2 regions of the Streptomyces sp. NPDC104307 genome follow, and region 2 is predicted to be linked to the other one. Evidence: riboswitches for the same ligand, from Rfam matches in the RefSeq annotation. Region 2 holds a riboswitch; the other holds the start of a gene.
The links. A riboswitch is a leader RNA that binds a small molecule or an ion and turns the genes downstream of it on or off. The one in region 2 is predicted to bind cobalamin.

Region 1: another riboswitch for cobalamin. It lies ahead of ACZ601_RS04945 (FecCD family ABC transporter permease); the one in region 2 lies ahead of ACZ601_RS17000 (hypothetical protein).

What each region holds. Positions count from the first base shown of each region.
Region 1 covers NZ_JBVJMU010000001.1:1,212,671-1,223,453, forward strand. The annotation lists gene ACZ601_RS04920 (S8 family serine peptidase) at 1-472, opposite strand, end outside; partial or broken gene ACZ601_RS04925 (L,D-transpeptidase) at 678-956, opposite strand; partial or broken gene ACZ601_RS04930 (hypothetical protein) at 1,063-1,245, opposite strand; gene ACZ601_RS04935 (ABC transporter substrate-binding protein) at 1,365-2,396, opposite strand; gene ACZ601_RS04940 (ABC transporter ATP-binding protein) at 2,412-3,194, opposite strand; gene ACZ601_RS04945 (FecCD family ABC transporter permease) at 3,194-4,303, opposite strand; cobalamin riboswitch at 4,406-4,551, opposite strand; gene ACZ601_RS04950 (MFS transporter) at 4,794-6,110, shown strand; gene ACZ601_RS04955 (TetR/AcrR family transcriptional regulator) at 6,168-6,761, shown strand; gene ACZ601_RS04960 (hypothetical protein) at 6,788-8,662, opposite strand; gene ACZ601_RS04965 (vWA domain-containing protein) at 8,659-10,783, opposite strand, start outside.
Region 2 covers NZ_JBVJMU010000005.1:430,589-441,371, reverse strand. The annotation lists gene metE (5-methyltetrahydropteroyltriglutamate--homocysteine S-methyltransferase) at 1-820, shown strand, start outside; gene ACZ601_RS17025 (ECF transporter S component family protein) at 851-1,678, opposite strand; gene ACZ601_RS17020 (ABC transporter ATP-binding protein) at 1,675-3,339, opposite strand; gene ACZ601_RS17015 (CbiQ family ECF transporter T component) at 3,336-4,499, opposite strand; gene ACZ601_RS17010 (hypothetical protein) at 4,525-5,466, opposite strand; gene ACZ601_RS17005 (prenyltransferase/squalene oxidase repeat-containing protein) at 5,463-8,183, opposite strand; cobalamin riboswitch at 8,571-8,710, shown strand; gene ACZ601_RS17000 (hypothetical protein) at 8,813-10,225, shown strand; gene tsaD (tRNA (adenosine(37)-N6)-threonylcarbamoyltransferase complex transferase subunit TsaD) at 10,352-10,783, shown strand, end outside.

The DNA.
Region 1 (10,783 bases), on a different contig from region 2:
GGGAGTCGAGCGTGGTGGTGGTCCGGGTGCCCGGACGGGCGGTGCGCGGCGCTCGGCCGCCCGCGTACTCGACGATCACCGGCATGGTGGCCGAGTGCGCGTCGTCGTATCCGTCCGCGACGAGTCCGCCGATGTCGAAGAGCCGTGCGTCGAGGAGCCCGGCGTCCACCAGCTTCTCGACGCCCTGGGGGAAGACGTAGGTGCGGCTGCCGTCCTGCCAGACGGCGGCGGGGTGGTCGGTGCCGTCCACGGGGCGCGGCGTGGCCGACAGGATCCGGCCGTCGGGAGCCAGGCGCGCTTCGACCACGTCACCGGTGATCAGGGTGACGGTCGCGGTGCGGGCGGACGCCGCGCCGGTGCCGGTCGACGGGGCGGGAGCGATGCCGGCGTGCGCCGCGGGTACGGCGGCGGCCATCAGCGCGACGGTCGCGAGGCCGGCAGCCGTGGACCGCCATGGTCGGGTGCGTCTCACAGGACAGCTCCTGGTCCAAAGGGGTGTTGGACCAGCAGCGTCGCCAATTCCGGATCGCCGTGGGCGCGTTCGGGCTGGCGAGTGAACGCCATGGCGTAATCCCGACATCGACGGCGTCCCGTCGGAGGCGCGTCGCCCCGGTGTGTCGCCCGGTGTGAGTGCTGGGAGTGTCAGCCCGGCACGGCGGCGGGCGGTTCCGGCCTGCTCATCCGGCGGTGCCGGGTTTGACGCCCCATACGTAGACGCGGTCGTCGATCGCGAGGAGGTTCCACAGCTTCGCCGCGTCGTCCACGGTCAGGTTGACGCAGCCTGCCGAGCCCCCGCCGTCGTAGAGGTCGCCGGGGTGGCCGTGGAGGGCTTGTCCGCCGTCGAAGAACTGGGCGTACGGCATGGGGGCGTTGTCGCAGATGGTCGAGACGTGATCGGGAGGACTCGACCGGGCAGTGGCCCGCCGCGTTCGGATCGGGTGCGGCTTCGACGACGAGCACGGTGCGGTACGTGGCGAGGTCGGCGAATCCGAACACGTCGGGGTCGGGGAGTTCGTAGCCGTCGGGTGCTTCGGTCTCGCGCCAGTAGTACGTGCCCACCGCGGTCGTCTCCGCGCAGACTCCCGATGACGGGGTCGTACACGTCGTCACCAGGGTGTCCGGGTCCGTGCCCGAGGTCTGGAGGCCGTCGACCCCGTTGGTCTCCCGCCACAGCTCGAAGTCCGCGCCTGCCGGCGGTGCACCGGAATCGGCGTCCGTCTTCAGTACCCGCACCTCGCCCGTCACCGGGGGCGGACCGTCGCAGTCCGGGAGATCGCCGTTGAACGGGTAGGCCGCCGGCCCCTGGTGGCGGGGCCGGCGGTGCCGGGAAGCAGACCTCAGGGCTGTCCCAGGTCGGACGCAGGTCAGCTCCGGGCCTTCCGCAGAGCCGCCGCGAGTGAGGTGATGGCCGCCGGGTTGCGCGGGCTCTCGACGAGGTCCACGTAGTCGAGGACCACGATGCGGTCGTTCTTGATCGCCGACACATTGGCCAGTGGCGGATAGGACTCCAGGAACTTCCGCTTCTGCTCCGCGCTGGTGTCCCCGTAGTTGTTGATGACGATCACCTCGGGGTCCCGCTCGACGACGGTCTCCCAGCCCACCGTCGTCCAGGTGTCCTTGAGGTCCTTCATGACGTGGTCGCCGCCGGCCCTGGTGATGATGTCGTGCGGTCCGGCGTAGGCACCCGAGGTCAGCGGCTTGTCGCGGCCGTCGTCGTAGAGGAACACCCTCGGCCGGTCGGCGCCCTTCAGGGCGGTCGCCTGCGCCTGGGCGACCTCCTTCCGGAACCGTGCGATCAGGGATTCGGCACGCTTCTCGACGTCGAAGATCTTCCCCAGGTTCCGGAGGTCGGTGTAGAGCGCGTCGAGCGGCGGCATCACCCCTCGCGCCTTCCCCTGCCCGTTGCGGCACGACTCGCTCAGCAGGTAGGAGTCGACGCCCACCTTCTTCAGGGCGGCCGGGGTGAATCCGTCCCCTTCGTTGAAGCCGTAGTTCCAGCCCGCGAAGACCAGGTCGGCGCGTGCGCCGAGGACGAGTTCCTTGTTGATCGTCTTCTTGGACAGCCAGGTGGTCTTCTTGTAGCCGCCCTTCCAGGGGACGGATGTCAGATCGCCCTTGTCGTCGGGCATCACATAGCCCGCCATATGGTCTTCGAGATCCAGGGCGAACATGATCTCGGTGATTCCGACGTCGTTGGTGACCACGCGCTGCGGGGCCTTCTCGTAGGTCTTCCTCTCACCGCAGTTCTCGACGGTCACGGGGTAGTGGCCCCCGGCGGCGGGTGCGCTCTTGTCGTCGTTCCCGTCCTGTGGGGTGATCTCGGCGCCGCAGCCACTGAGGGCCAGGACAGCGGTGAGGGCGAGGCCGATTGCGGCAGGACGTATCGGGCTGGGCATGGTGGCAGTGCTTCCTTAGGAACGGGCGACGGGGAGGAGACGGTCGAAGATCAGCTGTACGGCGCCGGTCTCCGGGTGCGGTACGCGGTGCGCCCGGACGCCGAAGACCTCGGCCAGCAGTTCAGGGGTGAGTACGTCGTGCGGGGCGCCCGAGGCGACGATCCGGCCGCGGTCGATGACATGGAGGACGTCGCAGTGGAGCGCGGCGAGATTGAGGTCGTGCAACGCCGTGAGCACGGTCAGTCCGCTGGCACGCACCAGGGCCAGTACCTCCAGCTGCTGGGCGATGTCCAGGTGGTTGGTGGGCTCGTCGAGCACCAGCGCGCGTGGCTGCTGCGCCATGGCGCGGGCGATCAGGACCCGCTGCTTCTCGCCTCCGGACAGGGTCAGGAAGCCCCGGTCGGCCAGGTGGCCTGCCCCGACCTCCGCCAGCGCCGCCTCACAGGTGCGCCGGTCCTCCTCCGACATGCGCGCCGTCGGTCCCTGGTGCGGCATCCTTCCCATCGCCACGATCTCGGCGACGGTGAAGTCGAACTCGTGACTCGACTCCTGGGGAAGCGCGGCCAGCCGACGGGCGCTCTCCCGCGGACTCAGGGCGTGCAGGTCCTCGCCGCCGATCCGGACGGTTCCGGTGGCGGGGTTCAGCGCCCGGTAGACGCAGCGCAACAGCGTTGACTTCCCGCTGCCGTTGGGCCCCACCAGGCCGACGAGCTGAGCGTCGCCCGCTCGCAGCGTGACGTCCTCCACCAGCCGCGCGCCGGCGATCTCGACCGTCAGCGCGTCGATGTCGATCCGCATCACGCACCCCCGAAGGTGTAGGAGCGGCGGCGCATGAGCAGGATGAAGCACGGCACGCCGATCATCGCGGTCAGCACGCCGAGCGGCAGTTCGGCCGGGGCGAGCAGCACGCGCGAGAGGATGTCCACCCAGATCAGCAGGACGGCGCCCGCGAGCGGTGCGACGGCCAGCAGACGGCGGTGATCCGCGCCGACCAGCATGCGTGCGGCGTGCGGGACCATCAGCCCGACGAAGCCGATCGCGCCGCTCACCGCGACCAGTGCCCCGGTGACCGCTGCGGAGACCAGGAACAGTTCCTTGCGCAGCCTGCCCGCGTCCACTCCCAGGGCGGCTGCGGTCTCGTCGCCCATCGCCAGGGCGTTGAGCCGGCGCGCCGACCACCAGAGGTGGGCGAGGCCGCCGATGGTGGCGCCCGCGGCGATCGGTACGGAGGACCAGGTGGCGCCCCCGAGGCTGCCCAGCATCCACATCATCGCGGAGCGGGCGGCCTCGCCCCGTTCCGCGGCGAACACCATGAACGTCGTGATGGCCGAGAAGCCGTAGTACATGGCCGTGCCCGTCAGGACCAGGCGCAGCGGGGTCAGTCCGCGCGCGGTGCCGGCGACCGCGTATACGAGCATCATCGCGAGGAGCGCGGCGACGAACGCCGCCGTGGACAGCGCCCAGACACCGAATGCGCCGAAGATCCCGAAGATGAGTACGGCGTTCGCGCCGACGGCGGCGCCGGAGGAGATGCCGAGGACGAACGGGTCGGCCAGGGCGTTGCGGACCATGGCCTGGACCGCGACGCCGATCGCGGACAGTCCGGCTCCGACGACCGCGGCCAGCACGGCTCGTGGAAAGCGCAGCTCCCACACGATGGTGTATCCGGCGACTTCGCCGGGAGCGATCCGCTGTCCCGTCAGGCCGGCCCACAGGTAGCGCGACACCTCTCCCCAGGAGAGCCCCGAGGCACCGATTCCGGCGCCGCAGACGAGGGAGAGCGGCAGCAGGACACACAGCGTGATCACCAGCAGGGGCAGGGGTACGCGGCGGGGAGGGGCGGGCCCGCCACCGGCGCGCGCCGCGCGCGAGGGCGGGGCGGGTATGCGTTCGAGGGGAGTGACCACGGTCGGATCGCTTTCACCTCAGGCCGTGCACCTGCACGATCGAAGGAGCGGCCCGGACGCGAGGCGCCCTGTGCAGCACCTCTCGCAGTCCACGGCGAATTGACAGGAGCCTTCACCACCGCGGGTAATCGGGCTCGCGGAGCCATCAGGAGGGCTCCGCCTACCGTTGCGGGTCAGCGCCGGAATTCGACCGGACTTCCCCCGCGGGGCGTGATCAGCTTACGGGTACGGCACGGCGCCCTCCTTTTCGCCCCTGAGCCCCGGGCGCCCCGGAGTACCCCCCGAGCACCCCTGAACGGCCCCCGACCCGACCCGGAGAAGCCCCTGACGGGAGCACCACACGGGCGACGGAGCACGGCCACCCCGGTCTGCTGCTCGGACTGGCGGCTGCCGGTGCGCGACCGCGTTTGACCTGAGTAGACCTGTCTGTCTAGCCTCTTTGAAGAAACTAGACAGACAGGTCTACTCAATGCTCTGGACGGGAATGGTCATGACGAATCCCTCGGTCGTCCCGATATCCAAACCGGCCCGCGCATCGGACGCGGCGCCCGCCGGCCCCGGATCCGTTGCCATACCCGCCGCCATATCCACTCGGGGCCGGCGGCTGCCGCCGAACGTGGCGCTGTACGTACTCGCCTCGATCACCATCTCGTTCCTGGCGGCCTCCAGCGCACCGACTCCGCTCTACGCGGTCTACCAGGCGGAATGGGGCTTCGACCCGATCACCACGACCGTGGTCTTCGGCGTCTACGCGGTGGCCGTGCTGCTCGGGCTGCTCACCATGGGCAAGCTCTCCGACCATGTCGGCAGGCGGCCGGTGCTGCTGGCCGCGCTGGCGGCGCAGGCCCTCTCGATGGTCGTGTTCACCACCGCCGACGGCGTGCCGGCGCTGATGGCCGCCCGGATCGTGCAGGGCCTGTCGACCGGCGCGGCGCTCGGCGCGATCGGTGCGGGAATGATGGACATCGACCGGCCGCGCGGCACGATCACCAACGCGGTAGCCCCGGGCATCGGCACGGCGACCGGCGCGCTGGTCTCCGGACTCGTCGTCCAGTTCCTGCCCGCCCCCACGCACCTGGTCTACCTGGGGCTGCTGGCGGTCTTCGTCGTCCAGGCCGTCGCCGTCGCGCTGATGGCGGAGACGGTGACCCGCAAGCCGGGGGCACTGGCGAGCCTGGCCCCGGAGATCAAGCTGCCGCGCGCCGTACGCCGCCCGATGCTGGTGGCCGCACCGGTGCTGTTCGCCGTCTGGGCGCTGGCCGGGCTGTACGGGTCGCTGGGCCCGTCCCTCGCGCGCCGGCTGACCGGTTCCGGGTCCGAAGTCCTGGGCGGGCTGAGCCTGTTCGTGCTCGCCGGGGTGGCCGCCGTCTCCGTACTGGTCCTGCGCAAGGCGGCGACCCGGACGGTGATGCTCACCGGCATCCTCGCGCTGATCGCCGGGGTGGCCCTCACCCTCGCCTCGATCCGCGGCTCCTCCCCCACCGGCTTCTTCGCCGGCACCGCCCTCGCGGGCGTCGGCTTCGGCAGCGGGTTCCAGGGCGGCATCCGTACGGTCATGCCGCTGGCCCGGCCGCACGAGAGTTCCGGGGTGCTGTCCCTGCTCTTCGTCATCTCCTACCTGGGGATGGGCGTGCCCACCGTGATCGCCGGGTTCCTCGTCGTCCACGCGGGCGGACTCGCCGCCACCGCGCAGGAGTACGGCGTCGCCGTGATCGTCCTCGCGGCGTTCGCGCTGCTCGGGCTGGTGCGCGGCGGCCGGGACGGGGCGGCGGTCCTGCCGGGCGAGCGGATCGGCGGCAGCGCCTGAGGGGTGGCCCCGGGCCGGGGCATAATGTAGACAGATCTGTCTGAAGGAGTGACCGCCATGGCGAGTGTCCGGAGCACCGCGAAGCCGTCGGCGCGCGAGCGCCTGCTCGCCGCCGCCGACGAACTGTTCTACGCCGAGGGCGTGCAGAGCGTCGGAATCGACCGGGTCATCGAGCACGCGGGCGTGGCCAAGGCGTCGCTGTACAACACCTTCGGCGGCAAGGAGCAGCTCGTCCGGGCCTACCTGGACACCCGGCACGCGGCCACCGCAGAGCGGATCACCCGGGCCGTCGCGGAGCACGACACGCCCCGCGAGCAGATGCTCGCGGTCTTCGATTCCCAGGGACGGCAGTTCGACCGGCCCGACTTCCACGGCTGCGCGTTCATCCGCGTCGGCGCGGAGGCCAGCCCCGGCGGACTGGTCCAGGAAGCGGCGGACAGCTTCCGCGGCTGGATGCGCGGACTCTTCACCCGCCTCGCCACCGAGGCGGGCGCCGCCGACCCCGACGCCCTGGGCCACCAGCTCCAGATCCTCTACGACGGCGCCGGCATCTCCGCCCTGATGGACCACGGCTCCGGCGTGGCCGCGGCCACCCGTGCCGCGGCGACCGCCCTGATCGCGGCGGCCACGGGCGCACCCGCCGAGGCATGAACGCCGCCCGGTACGCCCGCGGGCCCCTACCGCGAGCGTGACGGCGTTTCGCCGGCCGGCCGCGGGGCTCCCCAGGCCGCCGCGCACAGGGACTCGGCCACGGCAGCCGTATAACGGGCGGCCGCGAGCCAGTACAGGGCGAAGTCGTCCGTATCGGCAGGCAGGAGGCGGCCGAAGTGGTCCCGGTCGCGGCGGGCCGCAGAGGCGCACAGCGCGGTCAGCAGCCCGGCGGCCGTGTGGAGGCCCGCACGGCTGATGCGGCGGGTCTCGGCGGTGACGTCACCGAGCATGCCGAGGGCGGCCCGGCCCGCCGGGACCGTCTGTTCGACCCGGCGCTCCAGGAGGTAGAGGGGCGAGTGCGCGTCGGACTCCCCGGGCCGGCGCGACGCCAGGTGGACGGGGGCGGCCGGGTCCGGGAGGTCGGCGCGGCGCAGGCGGTCGAGGCCGAGGTCGATCGTGCCCTCGCCGGTGGGGTGCGAGCAGGCGAGAAGGGTGAGCCGGGGGTGAAGGGCGGGCACCAGGCGGCCGATGATCCTCAGCCGGGCCCCCGGCGCCGCAGCCAGCAGCATCAGGTTGTCGCGGTGGGCCAGCGCGGGATCGTCGTCGGCGACGGCGAGCCGGACGTCAATGCCGCCTTCGCACCGCGCGAGCAGGCAGGTGCCGCCGGACTCCCTTACGGCGCCGAGGAGTTCGACGTCCAGGAAGAGCAGGTCGCTGCCGCCGCCGTCCGGGTCCGCGTAGCGGGAGGTGGACCGCAGGGCGCGGGTGGCCTGTTCGGACGGCGGTGTCGCCCACAGAGCTGCGAGCGGCGGCTCGGTCCACGCCGCGCCCCGGGCGGTCACGGCCTTGACGCCCTTCCCCGCGCCCAGTCTGCCGTCCGGTGAGACCGTGGCACCCGAGACCGCCAGACCGGCCCGGCCCAGCTCCCGATGGGTGAGCGCGCTGTCCCCGAGGCGCACCGCCCGGTCGGCCACGCCCAGAGCGCGCCCGACGCCGCCGGGTGCCACGTCGCCGACCGTGCAGAGGCGGCCGTCGGCCCCGGCGACCCAGGTGCGGACGCCGCCGTGCCCCGAGTCCGTGACCACGGGTTCGGTGAACAGTCCGTACAGGCGCAGAGCACCGTCCGGGCTGTACGGACGGCGCGCCCGGCCCCTGACGGTGGCCAGCTCGGCCCCGGACGCCGCCGCCACCCGGTGTGCGGTGCCCAGGAGTTCGGCCAGCGCGGTGACGAGTTCCGCGGTGCGGTAGGACGGGTCCCCGGCGCGGGCCGCGCGCAGCAGCGTGACGACGGACAGCGCGGCGCCCGCGACGCGCGGCAGCTGCCGGAGCCTGGCGGTGTGCGCGGCACGGAGGAGGGCCGCCTGGGTGACGGCACCGGCCCCGTCGACACCGGCCTCCAGCACGGCGGCGCCCGCCGCCCACAGGGCGTCGGCCGCTCCACGCTGGGCGGGGCTCGCCACCTCGGGCGGGGCGGCGGGGTCCGGGGTGGCGGTGGCCGCCGTGGGCGCGTGGTTCGTTACGGGGGTGGGGCCCGTCGCCGAGGCCGGGTCCGTCGCGGGGACGGGTTCCGGGGCAGCCGGGACCGGCTGGTCGGCGGGGTCCGGCACCGGGTCCGCCACGGGGGCGGCGCAGGCGGCGGCCGCGCGGTGGACGCATGCCGGGGCGAGGAGGCAGCCGCAGGTGATGGCGTCCGGCGTCGCCACCGCACCGCTCGGGGCATGCAGGCGCAACTCGGTCTCGTCGTCGACCTCGATCGTCACCGTGTCCCCGTCGCGGTATGTCGGACGGGCGCCGAGTTTGGTGACCGCGGCGTCCAGCCGCTTGCGCAGCCGGGGCGAGAGATCCTCCACCAGCGTGGCCGTGACCTCCGGCGCGACGGGTGGCAACTGAGCGGCGGTCATGCGGTCTTCTCCCCTATCCAGCGGGCCAGTTCGAGCGGGCTGAGGGCCGCCACGGGCATACCGGCGGCCACCAGCTGACCGGCGACGCCCGTCGAGTAGCGGGGCCGGCCGGCGTCGTCGAGGCTGGCGCACCCAAGGACGTGGCAGCCCGTGGTCACCAGGGCCCGCACCTCGGCCAGCAGTCCGCCGAGCGGCGCGCCCTCCTCGAAGTCGCTGATCACGACGACGAGGGTGCGCGAGGGCACCTCGATCAGGCTGCGGGCGTGCCGCAGCCCGGCGGCGATGTGCGTGCCCCCGCCCACGCTCACCTCCAGCAGGAGGGAGAGGGGGTCGTGAACATGGCCGGTGAGGTCGACGACCTCCGTGGAGAAGGCCAGGAAGTGAGTGCTAAGGGCCGGCACCCCGGCGAGCACGGAGGCGGTCAGCGCGGACCAGATCGTGGAGGCCTCCATGGATCCGGAGACGTCCGTGACCAGGATCAGGCGCCAGTCGGCCGACCGGCGGGCGCGGCTGCGGAACACCGGCTTCTCGGGGATCACCCGGACCGTTCCGTCGGCCGTCCGGCGGGCGGTGGCCAGGTTGGCGCGCAGCGTGCGCGGCAGGTCAAGACGGCCACCGGGGCGGCGGGTGGGCCGGGCCGTCATCGCACCGGTGAGGGCGGGGCGCAGCCGGGTGGCGAGCTGCCGGGTCAGTTCGCCGACCAGGCGGGCGACCAGGGGCCGGAGCGCCGCGAGTCGGGCCTCCGGGAGCCCACCGGCGTACCGCAGGATCGTCCTGAGCAGTTCCACGGAAGGGGTGGCGGCCGCCGGGTCGAGTTCGGCGAGGACGTCCTGCCGGCCTGCCCCGGCCGCGGCGGCGAGGACCTCCTCGCGGACGCCGGGGCCGAACAGCGCGGCCAGTTCCTCCGACCACTCGCGGACACCGGGGAACGAGGGTTCCCGGCCGCCGCCCGAGCCGCCACCGGGACCGGGCAGGCCGCCCCGGGATCCCTCCCCGTGTCCCGCACCGTAGAGCTCGTCCAGAGCGGTCGCCAGGCGGGCGGCGCCGGACGGCAGCCGGTCCGAGCGCCGGCCGAGCACGAGCCGCCACCGGTCGGCGGAGGCGAGGGTCCGCGTGGGGGTGGCGTCGGTGATGGGCTCGGGGGCGGCATCGGTGATGGGCGCGGTGGCCGGTGCGGGGGTGGACTCGGTTGCGGCTCCGCTGGTGGGGCAGGTTGCGGCGGGCAGCGGTGGGAGGCGGTCGTCGTGCGCGGGTGGCGGGACGGGCAGGCCGAGGCCGGTCAGGAGCTCGCGGGCCGCGAGGTCGGCGGCCGTCCGGCGGGCCAGCTCCGCCGGATCATCCGCGTCGAGGTCGTCCACCCGTTCGCCCAGCCGCTCCTCGACGGTGTCCAGCAGCCGGTCCCGGGCGGCCGGGCTCAGGGTGTCGAAGCCACCTCGCAGGGCCGGCAGCCGGGCCAGGAACGCGGTGTCGTCCAGCTCGACGACCCGGTGCAACAACGGGTCCAGGGCGCCGACGCCGACGGTCAGCAGCGGGCCCGCCACCGTCAGGACGCCGGTGAGGCGGGCGGTGAGCGCGGCCCGGGAGGCGCCGTCCACGGCTCCGTCCACCCAGGAGGCGACACGCCCCCCGAAGCTCTCTGCCTCTTCGTGGCCCGTGAGCACCCTGACCGCTCCGGCGGCCGCGGCGATCAACGGCGTCCCGTCCGCGGCCAGCCGGGCGAGGGCGTCGGTGAGCCGGATGCCGCCCACCCGGTCGGCCCGCTGGGACAGTTCGAGCAGCGCCCGCGCGTCCCCGGGCTCCTCCGAGCCGGTCAGTCCGTCGACCTGGCGGACCGCGGCCGAGGTCAGGAGTTCGGCCGCGTGCGCGGTGCGGGCGGCACGGGCGGCGGCGGTGGCATCCGGGTCCTGGTAGCCGTCGGACGCGGCCGGGCCCGGCAGGTGGCCGGCCGCGATGCGGTCCAGCAGGTCGAGCCCGCCCAGGAGTTCGGGAAGGGTGCCGCTCGCGGGGAGTACGGACGTCAGCTCCGTCAGCCGTTCATCGGCCAGGGCGGGGAGCCCGCACTCGGCGGCCTCCGTGAGGCCCCGGACGACCTGGGCGGCCGTCGGACCGTCCGCCGCGCAC
Region 2 (10,783 bases):
CGAACGCAACGACATGGTGCAGTACTTCGCCGAGCAGCTCACCGGCTACCTGGCCACCCAGCACGGCTGGGTCCAGTCCTACGGCACGCGTTACGTCCGCCCGCCGGTCCTCGCGGGCGACATCTCCCGCCCGGAGCCGATGACGGTGCGCTGGACCTCGTACGCCCAGTCGCTCACCGGGCGTCCGGTCAAGGGCATGCTCACCGGGCCGGTGACCATGCTGGCCTGGTCCTTCGTCCGTGACGACCAGCCGCTCGGCGACACCGCACGCCAGGTCGCCCTCGCCCTGCGCGACGAGGTCGACGACCTGGAGGCGGGGGGTGCTTCGGTCATCCAGGTCGACGAGCCCGCGCTGCGCGAGACACTCCCGCTGCGCGCCGCCGACCACGCCGGGTACCTGGAATGGGCCACCGAGTCGTTCCGCCTGACCACCAGCGGGGTACGGCCGGACACCCAGATCCACACCCACATGTGCTACGCGGAGTTCGGTGACATCGTCCAGGCCATCGACGACCTGGACGCCGACGTCATCAGCCTGGAGGCCGCCCGCTCGCACATGCAGGTCGCCCGCGAACTCGCCGCGCACGGATACCCGCGCGAGGCCGGTCCCGGCGTGTACGACATCCACTCACCGCGCGTACCCGACGCCGACGAGGCCGCGGCCCTGCTCCGCAAGGGGCTGAAGGCCATCCCCGCCGAGCGCCTGTGGGTCAATCCGGACTGCGGCCTGAAGACCCGCGGCTGGCCCGAGACCAGGGCGTCCCTGGAGAACCTGGTCGCCGCGGCCCGCACCGTCCGCGGCGAGCTGCCCGCCTCCTGATCGCGAAGGACTCGGGGCGGCGGCCGGAGGTTACGGGCGCCGCCCCGAGTCGTCCGGTCCGGCGGGCGTGAAGCGGACCGGGGCCTGGAAGCGGGCGCGTCGGGCGGCCCGGCGGAACGTGGTGAGTACCGCCGGGCCGGCCAGCGTGATGCAGACGAAGTTGGTGACGGCCCGGCCGGTGTCCCAGCCGAGGGAGGTGGCGAGGTCGAAGGCGAGGTAGCGGTGCCACTGCTCGGTGAACGGCAGCCCGGGAAGGTAGGCGAGGGAGCTGTTCGGGTCCAGGGAGAAGGGCCAGAAGGACAGGTTGAGCAGGAAGCCGAAGAGGTAGCCGGAGACCGAACCGTAGGTGGCGAGCATCAGGACCTCGCGGCGGCCGGTGGCCCGGGGCAGAAAGCCGGCGAGCATGCCCACGAAGGCGCAGCCGAACATCTGGTACGGCATCCACGGCCCGACACCGCCCGTGATCAGGGCGGAGGTGAAGAGTGAGGTGCAGCCGAGGGTGAAGCCGAAGCCCGGCCCGTAGACGCGTCCGGCCAGGACCAGGACGAAGAAGACCGTCTCGATGCCGGCGGTTCCGGCGCCCAGCGGGCGCAGCGCCGCGTTGACGGCGGAGAGGACGCCGAGCATGGCCAGGGCCTTGGAGCTGATGCCGCCCTCGGCGATCTCGGAGAGCACCACGCAGAGCACGAGGACGAGCAGGACGCCGAAGATCAGGGGCGGGGCGTAGTTCGAGCCGAACTTTCCGGGTGCGACGACGAAGGGCCAGAAGAAGGCCACCACGCCGAGGAACGCGGCCAGCGCGATGACCAGTGAGACACGGGTGTTGAGCCGGATGGCCGTCGCGGCGGTCGTGCTCATGCCTGGTCCTCGCCGTCGCGGGGCGCGGGGCCGGCCGGCGCGAGTGCCGAGGCCACCTGGTCGACGGTGAGGAACGGCAGCGGTGCCAGGATCTTCGCGGTCTGCGGTGCGAACACCGGTGAGGCGACGATGACTTCGGGGGTGGGGCCGTCCGCGACGATGTCGCCCTCGGCCATCACCACGACCCGGTCGGCGGTCCGGGCCACGAACTCCACGTCGTGGGTGGAGATGACGACCGCACGGCCCTCCGCCGCGAGTGCGGCGACGATCCGGGTCAGTTCCGCCTTCGCCCGGTAGTCCAGGCCGCGCGTCGGTTCGTCGAGGAGCAGCACCTGAGGTGTCGCGGCGAGCTGGATCGCGAGGACGAGAGCCAGTTTCTGCCCCTCGGACAGGTCGCGGGGGTGGGTCGCGTCGTCGATGCCCGGCGCCAGCCGGTCGAGGATCTCCCGCGCACCCGGGTTCGTGCCTCCGTCCGCCGACTCGCTGTCAGCCTGGGAGAGTTCCTGCTTGACGCTCTCCAGATAGAGCAGATCGGCGGGTGTCTGCGGGACGAGGCCGACCAGGCGGCGCGCGTGGGCCGCGGGCAGTGCGTGCGGGTCGTGCGCCGAGCCGCCTTGTGTGACGCGGACCGTGCCGGCCCTTCGCGGACCGGACCCCTGCAACGCCCAGAGCAGGGAGGACTTTCCGGAGCCGTTGCGCCCCATCAGTGCGGTGATCTCGCCGCTCCGCAGTTCGAGGCCGACCTCGCGGACGGCAGCGACGCCGTGATAGCTGACGGTGACTCCGCGGGCGGTCAGCAGTCGCGGGGCGTCGGCTGCGGGAGCCGGGCGCACCGGGGCGGGCGTGGCGTCGGCCAGCTCGGTCCTGAGCGGGGCGGCGGCCCGGCGCGCGTCGCGGACGGACAGCGGCAGCGGGTGCCAGCCGGCGGTGCGGGCGAGTTCCACGATCGGCGGGGCGATGGAGGAGGTACGGAGGATGTCGGCGGGGGTGCCGTGGACGACGCGCCCGTCACCGGGCAGGTGCACGATGCGGTCGGCGTACTGCACGACGCGTTCGAGGCGGTGCTCGGCCATGAGGACGGTGACCCCGAGGTCGTGGACGAGCCGGGTGACGGCGGCGAGGACCTCCTCCGCCGCGGTCGGGTCGAGGGCGGAGGTGGGTTCGTCGAGGACGAGGACGCGGGGATGGGCGGTGAGGACGGAGCCGATGGCGACCCGCTGCTGCTGCCCGCCGGAGAGTTCGTGGAGCGCGCGGTGGCGGAGGTCTGCCAGGCCCAGCAGGTCGAGAGTCTCCTCGACCCGTTTGCGCATGACGGGCGGCGCGATCGCCAACTGTTCCATGGCGTAGGCGAGTTCCTCCTCGACGGTGTCGGTGACGAATCCGTCGAGCGGGTCCTGCCCGACGACTCCGACCACGTCCGCGAGTTCCCGGGGCGGGTGGCTCGCGGTGTCCCGGCCGTCGACCGTGACGCGGCCGTACAGGGTGCCGCCGGTGAAGTGGGGTACGAGCCCGTTGACGGCGCCCAGGAGAGTCGACTTGCCGACACCCGTATGACCGACGACGAGGCAGAGTTCACCCTCCTCGATGACGAGGTCGACCTCACGGAGGGCGGGTTGGGCCGCCCCGTCGTACCTGACGGTGACCTGGTCGAAAGTGATCACGTGGCTTCGGCTTTCTCGGTGCGCTGTCGGGGGACGACCGGGTGGGGCGGGGCCGGCGGCGGTGCGAGGAACCCGGCGGACCCGGCGAGCAGGATCGCGCAGGTGGGCACCAGCGGCAGCGTCGGCCAGCTGAGCGGGTAGATCGAGGGGTTGAGCTCGGCCGCGTCGTAGCCCATGTTGCTGAAGAGCAGGACGGCGGAGAGCACCCCGGCTCCGGCGACGGCCCATTCGGGCAGCAGCCACGGGTCGGGCCGGTAGGTGGTGCGCGAGACCCTCCGTCCGCCCAGCCGCAGGCCCGCCACGCAGAGCACGGCTCCCGCCGCCATCGCCGGGAACCCGAGGAAGGCGGGGGTGGTCGCGTCGAGAAGGCCGTACGCCCCCGCGCACAGGCCGCACATCCCGAGGAGCATCAGCGCCCCGGTGGTCCGCCGCGAGCGGCGGGTGGCGGTGCCGGCGCGTCCGTATCCCCGGGAGTCCATTCCGGCGGCCAGGCGCAGCGAGCGTTCGAGGGCGTCCTCCAGGACGGGGACGACGATGCCGCGCAGAGCCTTGAGCCCCTTGCCGCGTCCGGCCCGCAGCCGCCGGGCGCGGGCCACTCGTTGCACGCTCTGCACGAGTTGGGGCGCGACGCTGATGGCGACGGTGACGGCGACGCCGAGTTCGTGCAGGGCGCCGGGCAGGATCCGCAGGGCGCGTTTGGGGTTGGCGAGGGTGTTGGCGGCGCCGATGCAGCAGAGCATGCAGGCGAGGCGCAGTCCGTCGGTGGCGGCGGACAGGAGCGCTTCGAGGGAGACGGGGCCGCCGAGCTGGATGCCCGCGTACCAGTCGGGGGTGGGGATGTGCGGGAGGGAGAAGAGGAAGTGGTCGTGCGGGGTGATGCCGGTCGCGAAGACCGCCCGGAACAGGACGCGGATCGCGACGACGGTGAGGGCGAGGTACAGGTAGTACTTGAATCCGCGGGCCCAGGGCGCCTCGGTCCGGCGCGTGGTGACGACGTATCCGAGGACGGCGAGCACGAGGAACAGCAGCAGCGGGTTGTTGGTGCGGCTGACGGCAGTGGCCAGCGCGAGTGCCCAGATCCACCAGGCGACCGGATGGAGCGTTCTGGGCAGCCGACGGCCGCCCGTGTCCGGCGTCCTGCCGGACACGGGCGAGGTCACCGCGGGGACGGTACCCGCCACTCGACTACTCCGTACGCCGGCGGCGCCTGGCCGCGAACACGGCCGCCCCGCCTATGAGTACGACCAGGGAGCCGCCCACGAGCAACGGCACCCGGGAACCGGCGTCGACCTTCGCGTCGGCGGCCGGGGCGGCGTCGACCACCCTGGTCCCGGCCCCCGGCGCGCTCCCGGCAGGACTGGGCGAAACGGTCGGCGAAGGGCTCTTCGGTGACGCGGACTTCGACGCGCTGGGCGACGGGCTCCTCGACGGCTTCGCCTTGGCGGAGGCCGGCTTCGAGGGGGCCCGCTTCGCAGGAGTCGGCTTCTTCGGCTCGGGCGCTTTCGGGCCGGTGTCGGTGCCCGGGGGGAGCGCGGGGGCGCGTTCGGTCGAGGCGGGCTCGCCAACGTTGCCCCGCGCCTTCGTGTTGTGGGCGCGGAGTTGGTCGGGGGTGAGCGTGGGCCGTCCCTCGGTGCCCTCGATGTTCGTACCGCCGAAGATCCACAGGTCGACGCTGCCGGGCTTCGGCTTGTAGAGCATGGCCCCGAGCTGGCTGTACTCCCAGGAGTTCGCGCCCGGATCGGCGTGCCAGTAGGACCAGTAGGCGGAGGCCGGTGGCGTCAGCACGCAGTCGTCCTGCCGGGGCGTCGGATACTGCCTGCCGCCCTGCTGCCCGCTGTAGCCGATCCGGCAGATGAACGCGGGACCGTCGTGCCCGGTGCCGGTGGTACGCCAGCCGCCCTGGTTGAGCAGCTCGTACCCGGTCGTGGGCGTGGTGCCGCAGGAGCGGTAGACGGGGCCGCCCCAGTGGCTGAAGTCGACCGCCAGGACCGCTCCGGAGGTGGTGGTGCAGCGGCCCATGGGCTGCGGGTCCGCCGCCGCCGGGGACGCGTTCGCCATGAGCGTCGCGGCCGGCAGAAGGAGGGCCGCGACCGTCCGAGCGGCTCCGCGCCGTACGGGGGTGCTCATATCCGTCCCGCCTCCGACGCCCGGCGGCGGGCCACGACGACCACCCGCCATCCGGCGCCCACCAGCAACGCCGCGAACCCGACGAGCACTCCGGCCTGCACACCGGTCGAGGCCAGCGCTCCCCCGCCGGAGCCACCGCCGTCGGTGTCGGTGTCGGTGCCGGTGCCGGTGTCGACGATGCCGCCCGCGCCGCCTGCCGGGTCATCGGGGGTGACGATCGACGGGGTGGACGCGCCGGGGCTGGGTGTCGGCTGGGGCGAGGTACCGGCCAGGCTCCGTCCGAGCATGCCGAACGAGACCCCGGTGGCACCGCCGACCGCCTGGGTGGAGGCGCGCAGATCCGATCCGCGCTGCCCTTCCTTGGCGACGTTGAAGCCGCCGTCCGTGTTCTGCTGGCCCGCGAGGAACTTCCGCGCCTTGGCGATCTCGGAGGCGTACCGCTCCGCGTCCAGCGAGAGCCCCTGGACCGCGAGGGCGGCCGAGTTGACGGAGTTTCCGGCCGCGCCGGGGAAGCCGCCGTCGGGAAGCTGCTCGCCCGCGATCCAGCCGAGCGCCTTGTCCACGGCCTTGTCCGCCTTCTCACCACCGGCCAGGTCCAGGGCCATGGCGGCGATGGCGGTGGAGTCGACGTCGGAGTCGCCCGTGGCGGGGATCAGGCTGGGCCAGGCACCGCTGCCGTGCTGGAGGCTCCGCAGGTAGGCGACCGGCGCCTGGGCTGCCTGCTTCTCGTCGGCGCGCACCTGGGCCATGACGGCCAGGGACTGGGAGAAGACCGAAGGGGCGTAGGTGTAGGCGCCCTTGGCCGCGCAGCTGCGGTCCGGAGCCTTGCTCGGCCCGGCGCACACCGCCTTGCCGAGCGCGGCGATGAGGTCCTTGCCGCCGAAGGAGCGAGGATCTCGGCCCACCGCTTCGGCGAGCAGGGCGGCCTTGCCGATGGAACCGCCGAGCGCGTACTTCGTTCCCGTACCGGTCCAGTCCTGGAGGGTCCGGCCGGCCCCGTCCTTCCCGCCCTTGTCGAGGAAGTCGACGATGCCGCGGAGCTTGTCGTTGTTCATGCCGGTCGCCACGAGGGCGTAGGCGCCGTCGATGGTGAGCCCGAAGTCCGCGCGGCCCGTGCCGTCTCCGTAGTACTGGCCCTGCTTGAGGTTGGCCGCACGGGTGAGGTAGGCGACGCCCTTCTTCAGGTCCGGGCCCTTACCGGCCGGAAGGGCCGGGTCCGTGGTGGGCGGTTCAGTCACCGGCGGCTCTGTGGCCGGCGGGTCCGTGGTCGGCGGGTCCGTCGGGTCCGGCTTCTTCGTCGTCAGGCGGGTGAGGTCGGTGTCCGCGCCGGCCAGGACCGCTGGGCCGGTCGCGTAGAGCGCCGGATCCGTGGCGGCCTCCTCGAACCCGAAGCCGCCGCCGTCCAGTTGCTCACGCGAGAGCCAGGAGACGGCCGCGTCGGCCCTAGTGGTGTCGCCCAGCGCGCGCAGCGCCTGCGCCGCGTACGCGGTGGCGTGGACACTGCCGGTCGTGGAACCCGTGTAGCCGGGGAACGCCCCGTCCTCGCGCTGGGTCTTCTCCAGATACGTACGCGCCTTCGCCACGACGGCGTCCTGTCCTGCGGCCTCGCGCAGGGCCAGAACCACCAGGCCGGTGACGGCGGGATCGCCGTCGCAGTACTCGCCGGGGCGAATCAGGATGCTGGTGACGCCGCCGTCGTCGCACTGGAGCTGGGTCAGCCGCTCGACGGCCGCCACCGGAGGCGTCGCACCGGAGCGCAGTACGGCGAGGAGCGCGAGTGCCTGGCCGTCGCCGTACGAGGCGTTGCGGAAGTCGCCCTTGGCGGAGCAACCGGGGGTGTAGGTGCCCGATTCGGGGCCGGTGACGCAGATGTTGGCCAGCAGGTCGGCGATCAGGTCGTGGCCGCCGAAGTGGTGCGGGTCGCCTTCTGTGATCTCCGCTACGAGCGCGAGCCGGGCTGCCGCGGTGGCGTCCGGGGCCTGGTCCTTGCCTGCGGCGTAGGCGTAGTCGTCGGCGTGCGTACCGAGGAAGGCGGTGATCCTGTCGAGGTTCGCGCTGTCGCCGCCCGCCGCCGCGAGGGCGTAGGCCGCCTCTGTGGTCAACAGATAGTTCGGGGTGTCGGCTCCGTCGTCGACGACGCGTTCGCCGTCCTTGAGCGCGCCGTCGACCCAGCCGGCCGCGCCCTTGATGTCGATCTCACCGGGCGCGACGGTGGGTGTGCCGCCGGGATCGGGGGTCTCGGCGCCGCCCTGGGCGCGTACCTGGTCCGGGGTGAAGGTCGGCTTGCCGGTCGTGCCCCCGATGTCGGTGCCGCCGAACACCCAGGCGTCGACGTCACCGTCCTTGGGCTTGCGGTCCATGGCGCCGTACTGGCTGTAGGTCCACTTGTTCTGGCCCGGCGAGGCGAGCCAGTAGGACCAGTAGGCGGTGGCCGGCGGGGTGAGGACGCAGGACTCCTTCGCCTTGGTCGGGTACTGCGTTCCGGCGCCGAGACCTATGCGGCAGATGAAGGCGGGGCCGTCGTGCTGGGTGCCCTCTGTGGTGAACCCCGCCTCGTGGAGCAGTTCGTAGCCGGTCGTCGGCGTCGTGTCGCAGCCGCGCTCGACCTTGCCGCCGAAGGGGCCGAAGTCGACCGCGACGATCGCGCCCTTGGTGGCCGTGCAGTCCCCGAGGGGGTCGGCCGAGGCCGGGGTGCCCGTGCCGAGCGTCAAGCACATGGCAAGCAGGAGGAATGCCACTGATACCAGGGACAGGAAGATTCTGGTTCCCGGCTTCCGGTCTGTTCGCTGTGCGGTCCCCACCGCGGCCCCCTCGTTCTGTCTCCGTGGGGACACGAACGTGGCTGAGCCCACCGCGACCACGCGTGGTTCACCGCATGGCGGGGCTGGTCGACCACGCCGTAGTCCGCGACGGCGCTTCTCGCTGCAGATCAGGCCCCAGGTAATCCGGCTCGCCCGGCAATGCCGGGCCTACGGTTGCGGGTCAGCGCCGGGTTTCGACCGGCTTCCCCTGGGACTCAGTGCTTATCAGGCGGATTGGAGCACGCTTGCGCACACAACGTCAAGAAGGGGCCGCGCTCCGTTCGGAGTGGGATGGGGGGCTGCTGACAGGACGGCTTCGCCTGGGGTAGCGTCCTGGGCTGCCACATGGGGGAACCCGGTGAGAGCCCGGGGCTGACGCGCAGCGGTGTGGGACGGCTGGGGGCCGTTCCGAGCCCGAATGCCCATGGCGGCGGTGCATCACAGGAAGCCGGTCCACGCGTTCGGGCGGCGGCCCTGCCCCCTGCCGCCCTTCTTCGGGCCGGACGCGGGCCCGGTCGGCGCGCCCCTCATCCCAGGAGCAGGCCATGTCCCGTCCTTCGGTCTCACCCCGTCTTGTGTTCACAGCAGCCGTCTCCCTCGGGGCTCTGTGTCTGAGTGTCCTGCCGGCGGCGGCCACCGCCACACCGGCCCAGATCGCCACCTCGAAGACGAACGGTGTCGCGTATCTCAAGTCCCTGCAGGCAGCCGACGGTTCGTACGCCTCGGGCGGACTGTCCAACGAGTGGGCGTTCAGCGCCCTGGCCTCCGCCGGAACCGCGGCGGTGGACGTCACACCCGGCGGCGACGCCTCGAAGAACGCGAGATCGGTCTACCGCGCCCTGCTCGCCACGGCGAGCTGGCCGTCGGCGGCGCCTGTGGTCACCGACTACGAACGCGCCACGCTCAACGCCTACGCGGCCGGTATCGACCCGGCCAGGGTCTCCGCCTCCCGCAACCTGATCGGTGACATCTACGGCTATTGGCAGAACGCCGAGCCCGGCTACTTCGGCCCGTCCGCCAACTTCAACGGCACCGTCTTCGCGGCCCTGGCCCTCGGCGGTGCCAGGACCCAGGCCGGTGCCCAGCGGATACCCCAGGCCCTGCGCGACTCGCTCGTCACCCGCATCCGCGCCAACCAGCACAACGACGGCGGCTGGAACTTCAGCAAGGCCGAAGGCGATCCGGCGGCGCTCGCCGCCACCAGTGACATCGACATGACCGGCGCCGCGATGGCCGCGCTCTGCGTCTCCGGTGTCCCGGGCACCGACACGGACATCACGCAGGCCAAGGCGTTCCTCAAGAGCAAACTGGTGCCCACGAGCGGCGCCTTCAACGCGATGTTCGGCGTCAACACCGACTCCAACGGCTGGGCGGTCTCCGGCCTGAACGCCTGCGGCATCAACCCGCAGACCGGTGACTTCCTCACCTCCGCCGGCAAGACCCCGGTCGACTTCCTGATCAGCCAGCAGTTCAGCCCCGGCGGCGGCTTCAAGTACCTGCCCGGCGACACCGCGCCCTCCGCATACGCCTCCATCGACGGACTGCGCGCCGTCGCCGGCGGAGGCTTCACCGCCGCTCCCCCGGCCCCGGTCACGAGCGGCGCGCCCCAGTGGGTGGCGCAGTCCGCCTTCACCCCGGGCACCGCAACGAAACTGGCCCTGACCGTGGACGACGGCGCGGGCGGCCTGAAGGTGTGCTCCGTCGCCTTCACCCCCACGGGGACCACAACGACGCTCGGCGCCGTCCTGGACGCGGCGACGGCCGGGGCGACCCCGTCCGGCTGCGTGAGCGGCGTGACTCCCTCCTCGGGAACGGGCGCGATCACGGCACTCAACGGCAAGGCGAACAGCGGGACGAACACGTGGAAGGTCAGCAGCGACGGCTCGGCGTTCGCCGGAGCGACCCGCGCGAAGGTGGTCAACGCCGGTGACACGATCGCCCTGCGCAGGGGCGCCTGACCGACCCTGGTGCCTGACCGGCCCGGGTGCCTGACCGGCCCGGGTGCCTGACCGACCCGGGTGAGCTTCGACGTATCCTTATTGCACATAGCTTGCAATTAGCCAGTTCGTGCAGAAAGGTACGCCATGGAGTCCCGGGTGGTGCTCGGCATCGAGTCCTCGTGCGACGAGACCGGCGCAGGCCTCGTGCGGAACGGGCGCCTGCTCGGGCACTCGGTGGCGTCGAGCATGGACGAGCACGCCCGGTTCGGCGGAGTGGTGCCGGAGATCGCGGCGCGGGCGCACCTGCACGCGTTCACACCTGTCGTGCGGGAGGCCCTGGACCGGGCGGGGCTGCGGATGGCGGACATCGGTGCCGTCACGGTCACCACCGGCCCCGGGCTGTCGGGGGCGCTCCAGGTGGGGCTCGCCGGGGCGAAGACCCTGGCGTTCTCGCTCGGGGTGCCGCTGTACGGGGTGCATCACCTGGCCGGGCACGTGGCTGCCGACACCCTGGAGCACGGGCCGCTGCCCGACCCCTGCATGGTGCTGATCGTCTCCGGTGGCCACACCTCCCTG